2 regions of the Cryobacterium serini genome follow, and region 2 is predicted to be linked to the other one. Evidence: predicted binding sites of a transcription regulator. Region 2 holds the regulator's gene; the other holds the start of a gene.
The links. Region 2 encodes HrcA, which represses chaperone genes, less so after heat shock. Its sites were predicted from a motif close to TTNGCACTCGNNNNNNNCGAGTGCNAA; they were not measured.
Positions count from the first base shown of each region.

Region 1: groES (co-chaperone GroES) is a predicted target of HrcA. The motif match lies at 4,160-4,186, and genes of this name have one in related genera.

Region 1 covers NZ_SOHN01000011.1:39,453-46,280, forward strand. Annotated here, with positions in the region: gene E3T51_RS09415 (ABC transporter ATP-binding protein) at 1-482, shown strand, start outside; gene E3T51_RS09420 (ABC transporter substrate-binding protein) at 540-1,838, opposite strand; gene E3T51_RS09425 (type 1 periplasmic-binding domain-containing protein) at 1,966-2,673, opposite strand; gene rarD (EamA family transporter RarD) at 2,749-3,693, opposite strand; gene groES (co-chaperone GroES) at 3,793-4,089, opposite strand; gene E3T51_RS09440 (class I SAM-dependent methyltransferase) at 4,215-5,420, shown strand; gene E3T51_RS09445 (hypothetical protein) at 5,476-5,877, opposite strand; gene E3T51_RS09450 (DUF4190 domain-containing protein) at 5,979-6,416, opposite strand; gene tsaD (tRNA (adenosine(37)-N6)-threonylcarbamoyltransferase complex transferase subunit TsaD) at 6,501-6,828, opposite strand, start outside.
Region 2 covers NZ_SOHN01000019.1:4,858-11,685, reverse strand. Annotated here, with positions in the region: gene lepA (translation elongation factor 4) at 1-725, shown strand, start outside; gene E3T51_RS15635 (DUF1990 family protein) at 731-1,381, shown strand; gene hemW (radical SAM family heme chaperone HemW) at 1,415-2,638, shown strand; gene E3T51_RS15625 (DUF4870 domain-containing protein) at 2,635-3,042, opposite strand; gene E3T51_RS15620 (DUF4870 domain-containing protein) at 3,179-3,667, opposite strand; gene hrcA (heat-inducible transcriptional repressor HrcA) at 3,897-4,916, shown strand; gene dnaJ (molecular chaperone DnaJ) at 4,984-6,090, shown strand; gene E3T51_RS15605 (16S rRNA (uracil(1498)-N(3))-methyltransferase) at 6,092-6,828, shown strand, end outside.

The DNA.
Region 1 (6,828 bases), on a different contig from region 2:
GCGTGGGGTTTGTACCGCAGAACAACAACGTGTTCCCCACGCTGACCATTCGCGAGAACCTCGAAATGGGCATCTTTCTCAAGCCAAAGGGACTCGTCGAACGCCTGGCATTCGTCACTGAGATTTTCCCGGAACTCGGCAAACGGATGTCCCAGCGTGCGGGGTCACTCTCCGGCGGCGAACGGCAGATGGTCGCCATGAGCCGTGCGCTGATGATGGGACCACACGTGCTGCTGCTCGACGAACCGAGCGCCGGTCTCTCACCCGTGCGCCAGGACGAGGCGTTCCTGCGGGTGAAGGAGATCAACAATGCTGGCGTGACCACGATTATGGTCGAGCAGAACGCGCGCCGCTGCCTGCAGATCTGTGACCGCGGTTACGTGCTCGATCAGGGCCGCGACGCCTACACCGGCACCGGACGCGAGCTCTTGAACGACCCCCAGGTAATCGGCTTGTACCTGGGCACCCTAGGGCAGGACTAATCAAGCATGACTAAAGGGCCCCGGCCGAAGCCGGGGCCCTTTAGTCATGCCGGGTGACTAGTTGGTGCGAGAGTACGTGTTGTCCTCGGCGTACTTGTAAATACCGATGGTGGCCTCGGTCGGGTCACCATTCTCATCGAGGGTGATCGGACCGGAGAACCCGTCATAGTCGACCTGCTCACCGTTGGCGAGAGCCTCGGCTGCTGCACCGAAATCTTCGACCTTGGTTCCATCTCCGGAACCGCCGGAGACCTGCTGCATGTAGCTGGCAATCGACTCGCCCGATACATCGTTACCCGCATAGGCGGCCAGGGCGATCAACATGACGGCGTCGTAGGCTTCGGCCGCGTAGAGATAGTCCTTGAGCGTCGGATCGATTTCGAGCAGTCGGGACTGGAACTCGCCGAGGGTGGCCAGGTCGAGGCCTGGGGCCGTCCCCTGTGATCCGGCGATCAGACCGGCCGAAAAGTTGGTGCTGTAGTCCTTGAGGCTGCCGTCAACGAAGTACAGCTTGTCTCCGGGGAATCCCCCGGCGACCAGTGCGGGAACGATCGATATCGACTGGTCGAAGGTGACGATCGCAATCGCGTCGGGGTCTTCGGCGGTCACATCGGAGATCTGCGAAGTGAAGTTGGTTTCCCCGGTATTGAAGAGCGAGGTGGCCACGACTTTGCCTCCGGTGCCCTCAAAGGTTGACGTGATGACGTCGGCGAGGCCCGTTCCATAGGCATCATTGACCACGATCAAGCCCAGGGTGCTCACACCATCCTCGGCGATCTTGGTTCCGAGAACTTCGCCCTGCAACAGGTCAGACGGCGAGGTGCGAAAGTACAGGCCGCCATCGTTGTAGGTCGTGAAGTCGAGCCCGGTATTCGACGGCGAGACCTCGACGATGCCGGCGCCGGTGATCGAATCGATCACGGTTCTGGTCACAGCGGATGCCGCCGCTCCCACGATCGCGGTGACGTCCTGGCCGATGAGGTCGGTGACGGAACCGGTGGCGACGTCGGTCGTGGTGTCGCCCTCGTCGGCATTGATCGCTTCGACGGTGATTCCGAGGCCCAGATCGTTGATGTCCTGTACGGCCAGCGCAACGCCGGCAACCTGGGGCGGGCCGAGGAAGGCGAGCACGCCACTCTGCGGCGCCAACGCGCCAATCTTGAGGGTGAGATCGCGCTCGCCGGCAACGATCTCGTTCACGTCGGAACCCGCAACGGCGGTCTCGGTGTCGGTGGGTGTCGGCGCAGCGCCAGTGCTGCAGCCGGTGAGCAAAAGGGCGCTCACGCCGATGAGGGCGATACCGGTGACGAGGGTACGAACTGAGCGGGAAGCCGAGGCCTTCGCGAAAACGCTCATGGTGCTCCTTGATTAATAAAGAGGGGTGGGACTGGTCAGCCGGTTGACTGCCGTGGTGTCAGAGTAGGCAATCAACGGCCCGGAAACCTACCCCTTCACGGGAGAACTTTGTAAAGCGATCAAATCGTTACGAACGACGGCCGGTAATCCCTTGATAATCGACGTTCTGCTTGCCCATCAGGGCAAATACACACTCTCCCCAGGATGCGCACACGGCCGATCCGGAAACCACTTGGGGCCAGCCCGCTTTGAGCGAGACGCCACCATCGTCCGCGGTGATGACGGCGGCCAGGGCGGCCGTGATTACCCCGTCGTATGCTTCCGCGCCGCCAGCCGTGGCAGTCAGCCCCGGGTCGGCGGTCTTCAGCCGTGCAGTGAACCCCTCGTCGGCGGCGAGCGGGGTCCCCCCGTTGGCAAAGTCAATGAGGGCCACGACGAGGGTGTTGCCAATGAAGCCTTCAGCATCCGCTGGCAACGCCGTCGTTGCGTCCCACAGCACCAGGTCGACGCCGCGCGCCGCGAGGTCGGCGTAGGCGGCGGCGAGGTCGCCGGCGGAGTTGCGGTGAATGAGCTGCACGGGACGGGTGGGAGTGGTCTGGTCAGCAAGGATGTCCCGCACGGCGATTTGGGTGCCGGCGACCTGGGCCGCGCCGCTCGCGGCATTTGCACCGGTCATGGGAAACAGCGTGCCGATGCTCAGCGTGCCGTCGCCGGTCGGGCTGGTGCTCGCGACCGGAGTGGGGGCCGTGCTCGGCTTGGCCGCCGGCGCACCGGTACAGCCGGTCAGGGCCAGGGCCAGCAACAAGACGGCGGCGATAGTGGGGCGACGGGGCATGTGGATCCTCTGGTGCTGAACTGGGGGTGGCGCAAGCTTTTGGTCCAGCGTATCGGCTGGCCGGACCGGAGCGAGCTAGGCCGGTTCGAGGGCGCCGCGACGGGGAGCGAGACCGGAGGCCACCATATCCAGCATCAAGATGATCAGGGCCACCCAGACCAGACCGAAGCCGACCCAGCGTTCGAACGGCATTGCCTCGCCCAGAACGAACACGCCCACGAGGAACTGCAGCACCGGCGCCACGAATTGGATGAGACCGAGCACGGTCAGCGGCAGCCGCCGCGCGGCCGCGGCGAATAGCAGCAGCGGTACTGCGGTGATGACACCGGCCGCGAGCAGGCCAGCTGTATGCCAGGGCGACACCGTGCCGAAGGTGATCCCGGAGAGTCCAGAGACGACAACGAGTTGCACGACGGCGACCGGTGCCAGCCATGCGGTCTCAAGGGTGAGGCCGGTGACGGCATCCACGCTCGGACCGACGCGCTTTTTGATCAGACCGTACAGCCCGAAGGAAAACGCGAGAATGAGCGAGATCCACGGCAGGGAGCCGTATCCGACGGCGAGAACGACGACGGCGACAAAGCTGATGGCGATAGCCACCCACTGCAGCCGCCGCAAGTGTTCCCGCAGCACGAAAACGCCGAGCAACACGGTGACGATCGGATTGATGAAGTAGCCCAGGGCCGCTTCGACGACGTGCCCTGTGGTCGCGGCGATCACGTAGGTCTGCCAGTTAATGAAAATGAAAACCCCGGCCAGGCCCATAGTCCACACCAGGCGCCACTGCCGCAGAGCTCGCCCCAGCACCGCCCACGTGCGGGTGACCGTAATGATCAGAGCGCAGAAGGCGAGCGAGAACAGCACCCGCCAAGCCACGATTTCAAATGCCCCGGAGGGTGCCAGGAGCAGAAAGTAGAGCGGCAGCACACCCCAGAGGGCGTAGGAGAGGCCACCGAAGATAAGGCCGGTCCGGTGTGTGGAATGGGCCGTCGTGTGGGCCGATGCGGCAGCATCCGTCATGATCTTCTCCTGCGTAACAGAAAGCGCACAAACAAAAACTCCCGAACGGCGATGCCATTCGGGAGTTTCAGTCTAGAGACTAGGAGCGAAGAGAACTGCCTAGCGGACGACGACGGCGAGCACGTCGCGAGCGGAGAGAACCAAAAGGTCATCGCCACCGAACTTGACCTCGGTTCCGCCGTACTTGGAGTAGATCACCTTGTCGCCGACGGCGATGTCGAGGGGGACGCGGTTGCCATTGTCGTCAATGCGGCCGGGGCCGACTGCAACAACTTCACCCTCCTGGGGCTTTTCCTTCGCGGTGTCAGGAATGACCAGACCTGATGCGGTGGTCTGCTCGGCATCGACCTGCTTGATGACGATGCGATCCTCGAGCGGCTTGATGGAGACCGACACGGTTGACCTCTTTCTAAGATTTGGGTTAGCAGACTCACAGCGAGAGTGCCAAGTGAAGTTTAGGGGGGTTCTGGCACTCACGCAACGTGAGTGCCAGATGGGGGCCATTTTGGTAGCGTTGCTGCATGGATAGAACCGAACTCGTTGAGCTGCTTTCCCCCGCGAGTTTGCGACTGCTGGACTCCCTGCCGCCCTACGACAGCCACGGCGATGTGGTGAAGCTCGTGAGCGATCTACGTAAGGCAGGCCACGCCCCAGGGCTCGTGTCGGCCGTGCTCAGCCAGTCCCGGCTGCGAGTGAAAGCCACCCTCAAGTTCGGTGAATTCGCCGAACGAATGCTGTTCACTGAGGCTGGCCTGGAACAGGCGACGCGATTGCGGGTCGCCGCGCTGCACGCCGGCCGATTCGCCGGGCTTGGCGCAGCCCTCGGCCACCCGCCGCGGGTCGCCGACCTCGGCTGTGGCATCGGCGGCGACGCAATGGCCCTCGCCGCCCTGGACTTGCCGGTGGTCGCCATCGACGCCGATGAGGTCACGGCGACCGTCGCGAGCTTCAACCTCGCACCGTTTCCGAACGCCTCTGCCCTGCAGGCCGACGCGGAAACGTTTGACCTCGCCGATTTCGACGCGGTCTGGCTCGACCCGGCGCGCCGCACGAGCGGGCACAGCAATACGACGCGGCTGACCCGCTCCGAGGACTACTCCCCCTCACTCGACTTCGCCTACCTGCTGGCCACCCGCTTGCCGCTCGGGATGAAGCTCGGGCCCGGTCACGACCGCGACCTGATTCCCGTCGACGCCGAGGCCCAATGGGTGTCGGTGGATGGCCAGCTGGTGGAGATGGGGCTGTGGTTTGGTGCACTCGTGCGCCCCGGCATCCGTCGATCGGCACTGCTCTTAACTCCCGGCGGCACGCACGAACTAACTGCTCCCGAAGACAGTGCAGACGTCGAAGCGGGTAGCCTCGGAAATTACGTCTATGAACCCGACGGCGCGGTGATTCGGGCGCGTCTGATCGGTGATCTGGCCCGGTCGCTGGACGCTCACATGGTGAGCGAGGGCATCGCCTACCTGACCAACGACAGACTTACTCCGACACCGTTCGCGAGCGCGTTCCGGGTGCTCGAGACCCTGCCCTTCGACGAAAAGAAGCTTCGGCTGGCGCTGCTTGAGCGACGGATCGGCACCCTGGAAATCAAAAAGCGCGGTGTCGATGTGGATCCGGCGACGTTGCGCACTCGGCTCAAGCTCAAGGGACCCGAGTCTGCGACCCTGATTCTGACGCAGGCGGCCGGGCATCGCATTGCGCTGCTCGTGGAGCGCGTGCGCTAGCTGGCGAGCAGCGCATCATCCCGCGAAGCTCCGAAGCCCGACACGGGGCCACACCCTAGAGCAGGGGCAGCACGGTCTGACAGATGTAGACGATCCAGCCGGCCGCGATTAGAACCCCAAATAGACCGCTCAGGAGACCGCTAAGCCAGAGGGTGCGCGCCCGGTTCTCGGTGGTGCGCGCGATCAGTGCGAGGGGGATCGCAATGAGTGCGAGTGGCAAACCGAACACACCGAACACTCCCAGGCCGAGCCCGGCCAAGCCACAACTCACGGCGGCGATCGAAAGCCGACGGCGGCCGGTGATGCGCTCCACCTCGGCCGCGGTGTAGATGTATGGCACGAACTCGGTGGGTGCAGTAACCGTGGACGACCAGTCGAGCTGGCTGCCAGGCGGCGCGGGAGCACGCGTGTAGCCCACCTGCGCCGAGGTGTCATCGTGCTGGTGGGGTGTCGTCATGGCTGTCCTCTGGCCGCGAACCGCAAGCAACGGCACGTTGGGATCTGCCCGGAGTCGGTCGAAACGGGCCTAGGGGCCCCGACGGGGCCAACGCTGCGTCGCTATCTGTAATAGCCCGCGCCCGTGGAGGCCGCGGCGATCACTAAAGCGATCGTGATGATAACGAAAATGGTGCTGACAAGCACTCCGACGTAACCGAGAATGGTCCCCCAGAGAGCGAGCCCGCGCCCCTTTTCACCGGTTTTCTTGATCTGGCTCAGTGCGATGTGGCCGGTGATGATACCGACGACCGAGATAAGGAGGATCGAGGTGACAAGCGAGATGATCGACAGAACGTTGTACTTGTCCTGCGGGCTCTGCTGCCCGTACGGATTCTGGCCGTAGGCTGGCGGCTGGTCGTACGCGGCCGGCTGACCGTAAACCGGAGCCTGACCATATTCCGGCGCCTCCGGGCCTACCGGTGCCTGGTAGCTCGGCGCGGCCGGGTAGGCCGGGTCGTTGCTCGCCGGATTGACGGGGGGCTGGGTGGGATCAGACATCTGCTTCTCCTTTTTGCTAAGAAATTCGGGGTCGCTAGTTCAGAATATCGCGTGAGCCTACAAGTCGGTAAATTCCGGGGCAGATCAGACCTGAACCTGGTCGACCGGCAGGGTGGAATCGGCGCCGAATTCCAGCGTTGACGGTTCATGCCCGGCCATGATGAGCTGCGCGCCCAAGGCTGCGATCATGGCACCGTTGTCGGTGCACAGAGACAGGGGCGGGATACGCAGGGCGATGCCCGCGGCATCCGTTCTTTCGGTGGCTATTTGACGCAGCCGCTGGTTAGCGATCACACCGCCGCCGAGCAGCAGCCGCGGCACGCCGTAGTCGGCGCAGGCCGCAAGGGCCTTGATGAGCAAAATATCGACGACCGCCTCGCGAAAACTCGCCGCGACGTCGGCCGTGGGTACC
Region 2 (6,828 bases):
ACCTCATCACGACGGCGCCGAGCGTGCCGTACGAGGTCACCACCGACGATAAACGCACCATCACGGTGACCAACCCGAGCGAATATCCCACCGGCAAGATCGCCAAGGTGCTCGAACCCATGGTCAAGGCAGCCATCCTTGCGCCCAAGGACTACGTCGGCGTCATTATGGAGCTGTGCCAAAGTCGCCGCGGCACCCTGCTCGGCATGGAATACCTCGGCGAAGACCGGGTCGAGATTCGCTACACAATGCCGCTCGGCGAGATTGTGTTCGACTTCTTCGACATGCTCAAGGGCCGCACCGCCGGCTACGCCTCGCTCGACTACGAGCCCTCCGGCGAGCAGGAAGCCGACCTGGTCAAGGTCGACATCCTGTTGCAGGGCGAGCAGGTCGACGCGTTTTCTGCCATCGTGCACCGCGACAAGGCCTATGCCTACGGCGCGCTCATGACCGGTCGCCTGCGCAAACTTATCCCGCGCCAGCAGTTCGAGGTTCCCATCCAGGCCGCGATCGGCGCCCACATCATCGCCCGCGAGAGCATTTCGGCGATGCGTAAGGACGTGCTCGCCAAGTGCTACGGCGGTGACATCTCGCGCAAGCGCAAACTGCTGGAGAAGCAGAAAGAGGGAAAGAAACGCATGAAAATGGTCGGCCGGGTCGAAGTTCCCCAGGAAGCGTTCATCGCCGCGCTGTCGGGGGACATCGAGACGAAAGACAAGAAGTAAAGCGGATGCGCAGGGCTACTTTCACCGACGCCGCTGTCAGCTACGCTGCCATCGGCGGCACGCTGGCGCCCGACCTGATGAGCTATCCGCCCAAAGGGTACCGACCAATGGAACAGAGCGTCCGGCTGGGCAGCTCAAAGGAACGTTTTGAAGCGGCGACGAAGCTGCTGATGACGTGGGGGATCCAGCGCGGCAGCGGCATGGAGGTGACCGATCTTGAAAACGGCACCGGCGTGCAGTACACCCCGGTGACCTTTCAGCCCGACGGTACGCCGGCGGCCAGCCAGCAGCATCCGGTGAACGAAGCGACCTTCGACGACGACGGCACCCCGTATATCGCCAACGGTATGACCGCGACGCTGAAAATGAAGGTCTGGCTCTTTGCCGTGACCGCGCCGGTGCGCGTGGTCTACGTCATCGACGAGGCCGCCCGCATCGGGTTTGCCTACGGAACTATGACCGGCCACCCCGAGAGCGGCGAAGAATCCTTTATCGTCGAACACCGGGACGACGACTCGGTCTGGCTGACCATCCGCTCCTTCTCGCGGGCCAGCACCTGGTACTACCGCCTGGCCTGGCCGGTGCTGCGCTTTCAGCAGGCGAAATTCACCAAGCTGTACCTGCGGGCCCTGCATCCCGTCGGCGCGATCAAATAACGCGCATCAAATAAAACGTACTGGAGCACTCCCATGGCCGGACCCCACCCCGTCGGCGACCCCGCACCCGACGACGGACTCCTTCCCGCATCAGCGGCCGTTAGTGCGGCCGAACGCGATTTCGGCGTCTACCTGCACGTGCCGTTCTGCCGGGTGCGCTGCGGCTACTGCGACTTCAACACCTACACCGCGACCGAACTGCGCGGCGTCAAACAAAGTGACTACGCCAGCCAGGCCGTGCTCGAGGTGGAGGCTGCCGCCGGCATCCTCACCGCGTCGGGCGTGCCGGCCCGCGAAGTTGCCACGGTGTTCTTCGGCGGAGGCACGCCAACGCTGCTGCCGGTGACCGACCTCGTGAAGATGCTCAGTGCCGTGCGTGACCGGTGGGGCCTGCAGGACGGCGCCGAGGTCACCACCGAGGCCAACCCCGACTCGGTCGATGCCGCCTACCTCGGCGCCCTCGCCGATGCCGGCTTCACCCGCGTGTCGTTCGGCATGCAGTCCGCGGTGCCGCACGTGCTTGCGACGCTTGAACGCACCCACGACCCCGAGCGGGTACCGCTCGTCGTGGAGTGGGCCCGGGCCGCGGGGCTCGACGTGAGCCTCGACCTGATCTACGGCACGCCGGGGGAGTCCCTCGCGAACTGGCGCACGAGTCTCGAACAGGCGCTTAGTTTGCACCCCGACCATCTGAGCGCCTATTCGCTCATTGTCGAAGACGGTACCAAGCTCGCCCGGCAGATTCGCCGCGGTGAGGTCGCTCCGACCGACGACGACCAGCAGGCTGACTTCTACGAGCTGGCCGACGAACTGCTCGCCGCCGCCGGGTACGCCTGGTATGAGGTCAGCAACTGGGCCACGAGCGACGCCCACCGTTCGCGTCACAACCTCGCTTACTGGACCGGCCAGGACTGGTGGGGCGTTGGCCCCGGCGCACACAGCCACGTCGGAGGTGTGCGTTGGTGGAACGTCAAGCATCCGGCAGCCTATGCCGAACGGATGCTGGCGGGCCTCTCTCCGGCCGCCGGCCGCGAGATGCTCGACGCTCCCACCCGTGAGCTCGAACGCATCCTCTTGCAGAGCCGGATCCGCGCCGGAATCCCGGTCGCATCGTTGTCGCCGGCGGGCCGCATCGAGGTCGCCGGACTCATTGCCGACGAGCTCATCAACGCCAAAGCCGCCCTCGCCGGGACAATCGAATTGACCCTGCGCGGGCGGCTTCTGGCCGACGCCGTGGTGCGGCGCCTCAGCGATTAGCTAAAGAATTTGATGCTGAGCGGGTAGGCGTATCCCTGCCCGCGGTTGGCCGCCAGCGCGGCCAGGATCGAGAAGATGATGCCGAGGACGAAGGCCACCGGCAAGATCAGGTATCCAATCAGGATGGCTGTCAACGCGCCCGCCACCACATAGACGATCGCCAGGGTGATCTGAAAGTTCAGCGCCGTCGCGCTGTGAGCGCGAATGAACGGACCACGATCGCGCAGCACGATGTAACCGATGAGGCCGGGTACAAAAGCGAGCAGAATGCCGCCGACGTGAATTAAAGTCGCCCACATTTTCTCGTCAGCGGGGCTCATCGGCTGGTGGGGGACACTCTGCGAATAGGGATTTTGCGGTGGGGTGGATTCATACGGGTTTGTGCGCGGATCGTTCTCGGACATGTGGTCTCCTGTTCGAGCAATTCGGTCTGGTCGTGGCGGTTTCGGCTCGTACTCACCGGAACCATTCGAACAGTTGTGCACGGGCTAATCCTGCCGCAACCAGACTAACCGTCCGAGGGGTGAACTGACCGGTCGGCTACTTGATCAGGCGAATCGACAACGGATATCGGTAGTTTCGGCCATCCTTGGCCTGCATGAACCCGAGGATCGAAAAGATCACCCCGGCCAGCCAGACGAGCCAGCCCAAACCTGCGAGCATTCCGCCGATCCCAAAGGTCACGATGGCGAGGAACGTGGAGACGACGATGACGGCGACAGAGACGATCAGGAGGGTGATCTGAAAGTTGAGCGCCTCTTTTGCTTCGGTGTTGGTGAATCGTCCGCGTTCCTTGAACACCAGCCAGATGATCAGGGAGGGCAGCAGGCCGAGGATGCCGCCAAGGTGCGCGAGCGAGGCCCACTGTCGGTCGTCGGCTTCGGAGAGGGGGGCTGCTGTGAGCGGGGTGCTGTAGGGGCTCCCTCCCGGCTGCTGGCCGTAGCCGGGCTGCTGCCCGCCCTGTGGCTGTCCGACGTTCGGTTCACGATAGTTTGGATCGTTCGGAGGTTGTGACTGTGGATCGCTCATGATCGTCCCCTTCACTAAACGCGCTGGGCGGGTATAACGGTAATTAAACCCTCCCTTCTGGCTGCTGGCAATGGGTCTGCTCGGGCAGTCGCGATATGATTAGCAGTCAGTGGATGCGAGTGCCAACGATGCGCCGGCAAACCTGCGTTCCAGCGTGACTACCGGAGCGCGCGGCAAACGGCATCCGCTCAACTGAAGCTGGACCCCACGAATCAGGAAGGCGGGTGCAATGGTTTCCGACCGTGGCCTCGATGTGTTGCGCGTCATCGTGCAGGACTACGTTGCCTCTCGTGAACCCGTTGGCTCCAAATCCATCGTTGATCGGCACGCCTTCGGTGTCTCCGCCGCCACCATCCGCAACGACATGGCCCTGCTCGAAGAAGAAGACCTGATCGCAGCGCCGCACACCTCGTCGGGCCGCATCCCCACCGACAAGGGCTACCGAGTTTTCGTCGACCACCTCGCCGACCTGCGACCACTCACTCCGGCGCAGCGTCAAGCCATTGAAACCTTCCTGGGTCACCCCGCCGACCTTGACGAGGTGCTCGTGCGCAGTGTGCGACTGCTTTCCCAGCTCACTCATCAGGTCGCGCTCGTGCAGTATCCCTCGGTGTCCCGCGCCAAGGTGCGGCACGTCGAGTTCGTGCCGCTGACCGAGACACGTATTCTGTCGGTGCTGATCACAGATTCCGGCGGGGTGGAACAGCGCGTGATCGACCTGCCGCGTGCGCTCGACGAGCAGACGCTCGTCGAAGTGCGCGCTCGACTCAATGCCGCGGTCGTTGGACTCGGCATGGCCGAGGCCAGAGCAGCCCTCGCCGCGAGCGTGTGGCCGAACGCGCCGATGCTGCAACCGCTCATCGACCTCATCACGAGCACCCTCGCCGACCAGATCGGCACCAACCGCCAGGATAAACTCGTCATGGCGGGGGCAGCGAACCTCGTGCGCACCGAGGAAGATTTCTCCGGCAGCATCTACCCGGTGCTCGAAGCTATCGAAGAGCAGGTCGTGTTGCTACGCCTGTTCGGCGAGATGGAGACCGACCAGCATGGAGTTTCGGTGAGCATCGGCCGGGAGAACGCGGCGTTCGGCCTGCCCGAGGCCAGCGTGCTGACCAGCGGCTATACCGCGAACGGCAACCTTGCCCGCCTGGGCGTGCTCGGTCCCACGCGCATGGATTACTCCAACAACATGGCGGCGGTGCGCGCCGTCGCTCGCTACCTCTCCCGCCTGCTCGGCGAGACCTAAGACTGCTGCTGCCTCGGCGGCTTCATCATTATTTCGAACAACCATCACAACTCAAGGAGAGCCACCTTTGGCTGACCACTACGAAGCGCTTGGCGTTGACCGCGACGCAACGACCGATCAAATCAAGAAGGCCTATCGCCGCCTCGCCCGTGAACTGCACCCCGACGTCAATCCCGGCGCTGAAGCGTCGGAACGCTTTAAAAGCATCACCCATGCCTACGACGTGTTGAGCGACGCGAAACAACGTCAGAAATACGATCAGGGCGGCGGTCAGAACGGCGGCTTCGACGGGCAGAACTTCGGCAACTTCGGCGACATCTTTGAGACCTTCTTCGGCGGGGGCGGCGGCAGCAGCCGCGGTCCGCGCTCCCGCCGCGAACGCGGCCAGGACGCCCTCATCCGGGTTGAACTCGACCTCGATGAGGTTATCTTCGGCACGCACCGCGACCTCGAGGTCGACACCGCGATCGTGTGCGACACCTGCAAGGGCTCCTGTTGCGCCCCCGGAACATCACCGATCACCTGTGACATCTGCCACGGTACCGGCAGCATCCAGCGCGCCGTTCGGTCCCTGCTCGGCAACGTGATGACGTCGAGCCCATGCGGCACCTGCCGCGGCTACGGCACCATCATCGCAACGCCGTGCATGACCTGCTCCGGTCAGGGCCGCGTACGCGCCCGCCGCACGGTTCCGGTAGACATTCCGGCCGGAGTCGACACCGGCCTGCGCCTGCAGATGCCCGGCAGCGGAGAGGCCGGTCCGGCCTCTGGCCCGAATGGCGACCTCTACCTCGAGATGAAGGTGCGCCATCACGACGTGTTCAGTCGCGACGGTGACGACCTCATGTGCTCGCTCGACGTGTCGATGACGAGTGCAATCCTTGGCACCAACGTCACCGTGAAGGCCCTCGACGGCGACATCGAGGTGGAGATTCGCCCTGGTTCGCAAAGCGCAGAGGTGCTCACGATCAAGGACCGTGGCATCACCAAGCTGCGCGGCAGCGGCCGAGGCGACCTGAAGATCGGCATCCACGTGCTGACGCCGACCAAGCTCGACCACAAGGAACGCGACCTGATCGAGCAGTTCGCTGCCCGTTATGCAGCGCCGGCGCCATCCCTGAGCCAGTACCAGCAGGGCTTGTTTGCGAAGCTGCGCGACCGGTTCCTCGGCTGACGTGGCACATTTCTATCTGCAGGAGACGCTCCGGGCGGCGCAGTGTCGCCCGGGGGCGGTCGTTTCTGTTGATGGCGCTGAGGCGCGCCACGCGGTCACGGTCAGCCGGGTGCGTCCCGGAGACCGGCTCCGCGTAGGCAACGGAGCCGGGTTGCTGCTGCAGGGAACGGTGCTGACGGCGGAGGCTACGGTGTTGACCCTGCGCGTCGATGACGCGAGCGAGACCGCGGCGGTGACGCCGCGCATCCGCTTGGTGCAGGCTCTCGCCAAAGGGGATCGCGATGAACTGGCCATTCAGGCTGCCACCGAACTCGGCGTTGACGGCGTCATTCCCTGGGCCGCAGCCCGTTCCATCACCAAGTGGGAGGGCCCGAAGATAGCCAAGGGCCACGAACGCTGGATCAGCATTGTGCGCGAGGCGAGCAAGCAGTCCATTCGGGCTTGGCTGCCAGGCGTCGCCCCGCTTGCCAGCACCAAACAACTGGCCGTACTCGCCGCCACCACACGGATGCTGCTGCTCGACCCGACCGCAAGCGGTCGCCTCACCGAGGTGGCCGCGCCCACCGACGACCGCGACATTCTGCTCGTCGTCGGGCCGGAAGGTGGAATTTCCCCGGCCGAACTGCTCCTGCTGGAACAAGCCGGCGCGACCCAGGTGCGCCTCGGTGACACCGTGCTGCGTACGTCGACCGCCGGTCCTGCCGCCCTCGCAATCCTCAATGCGACCCTGGGTCGTTG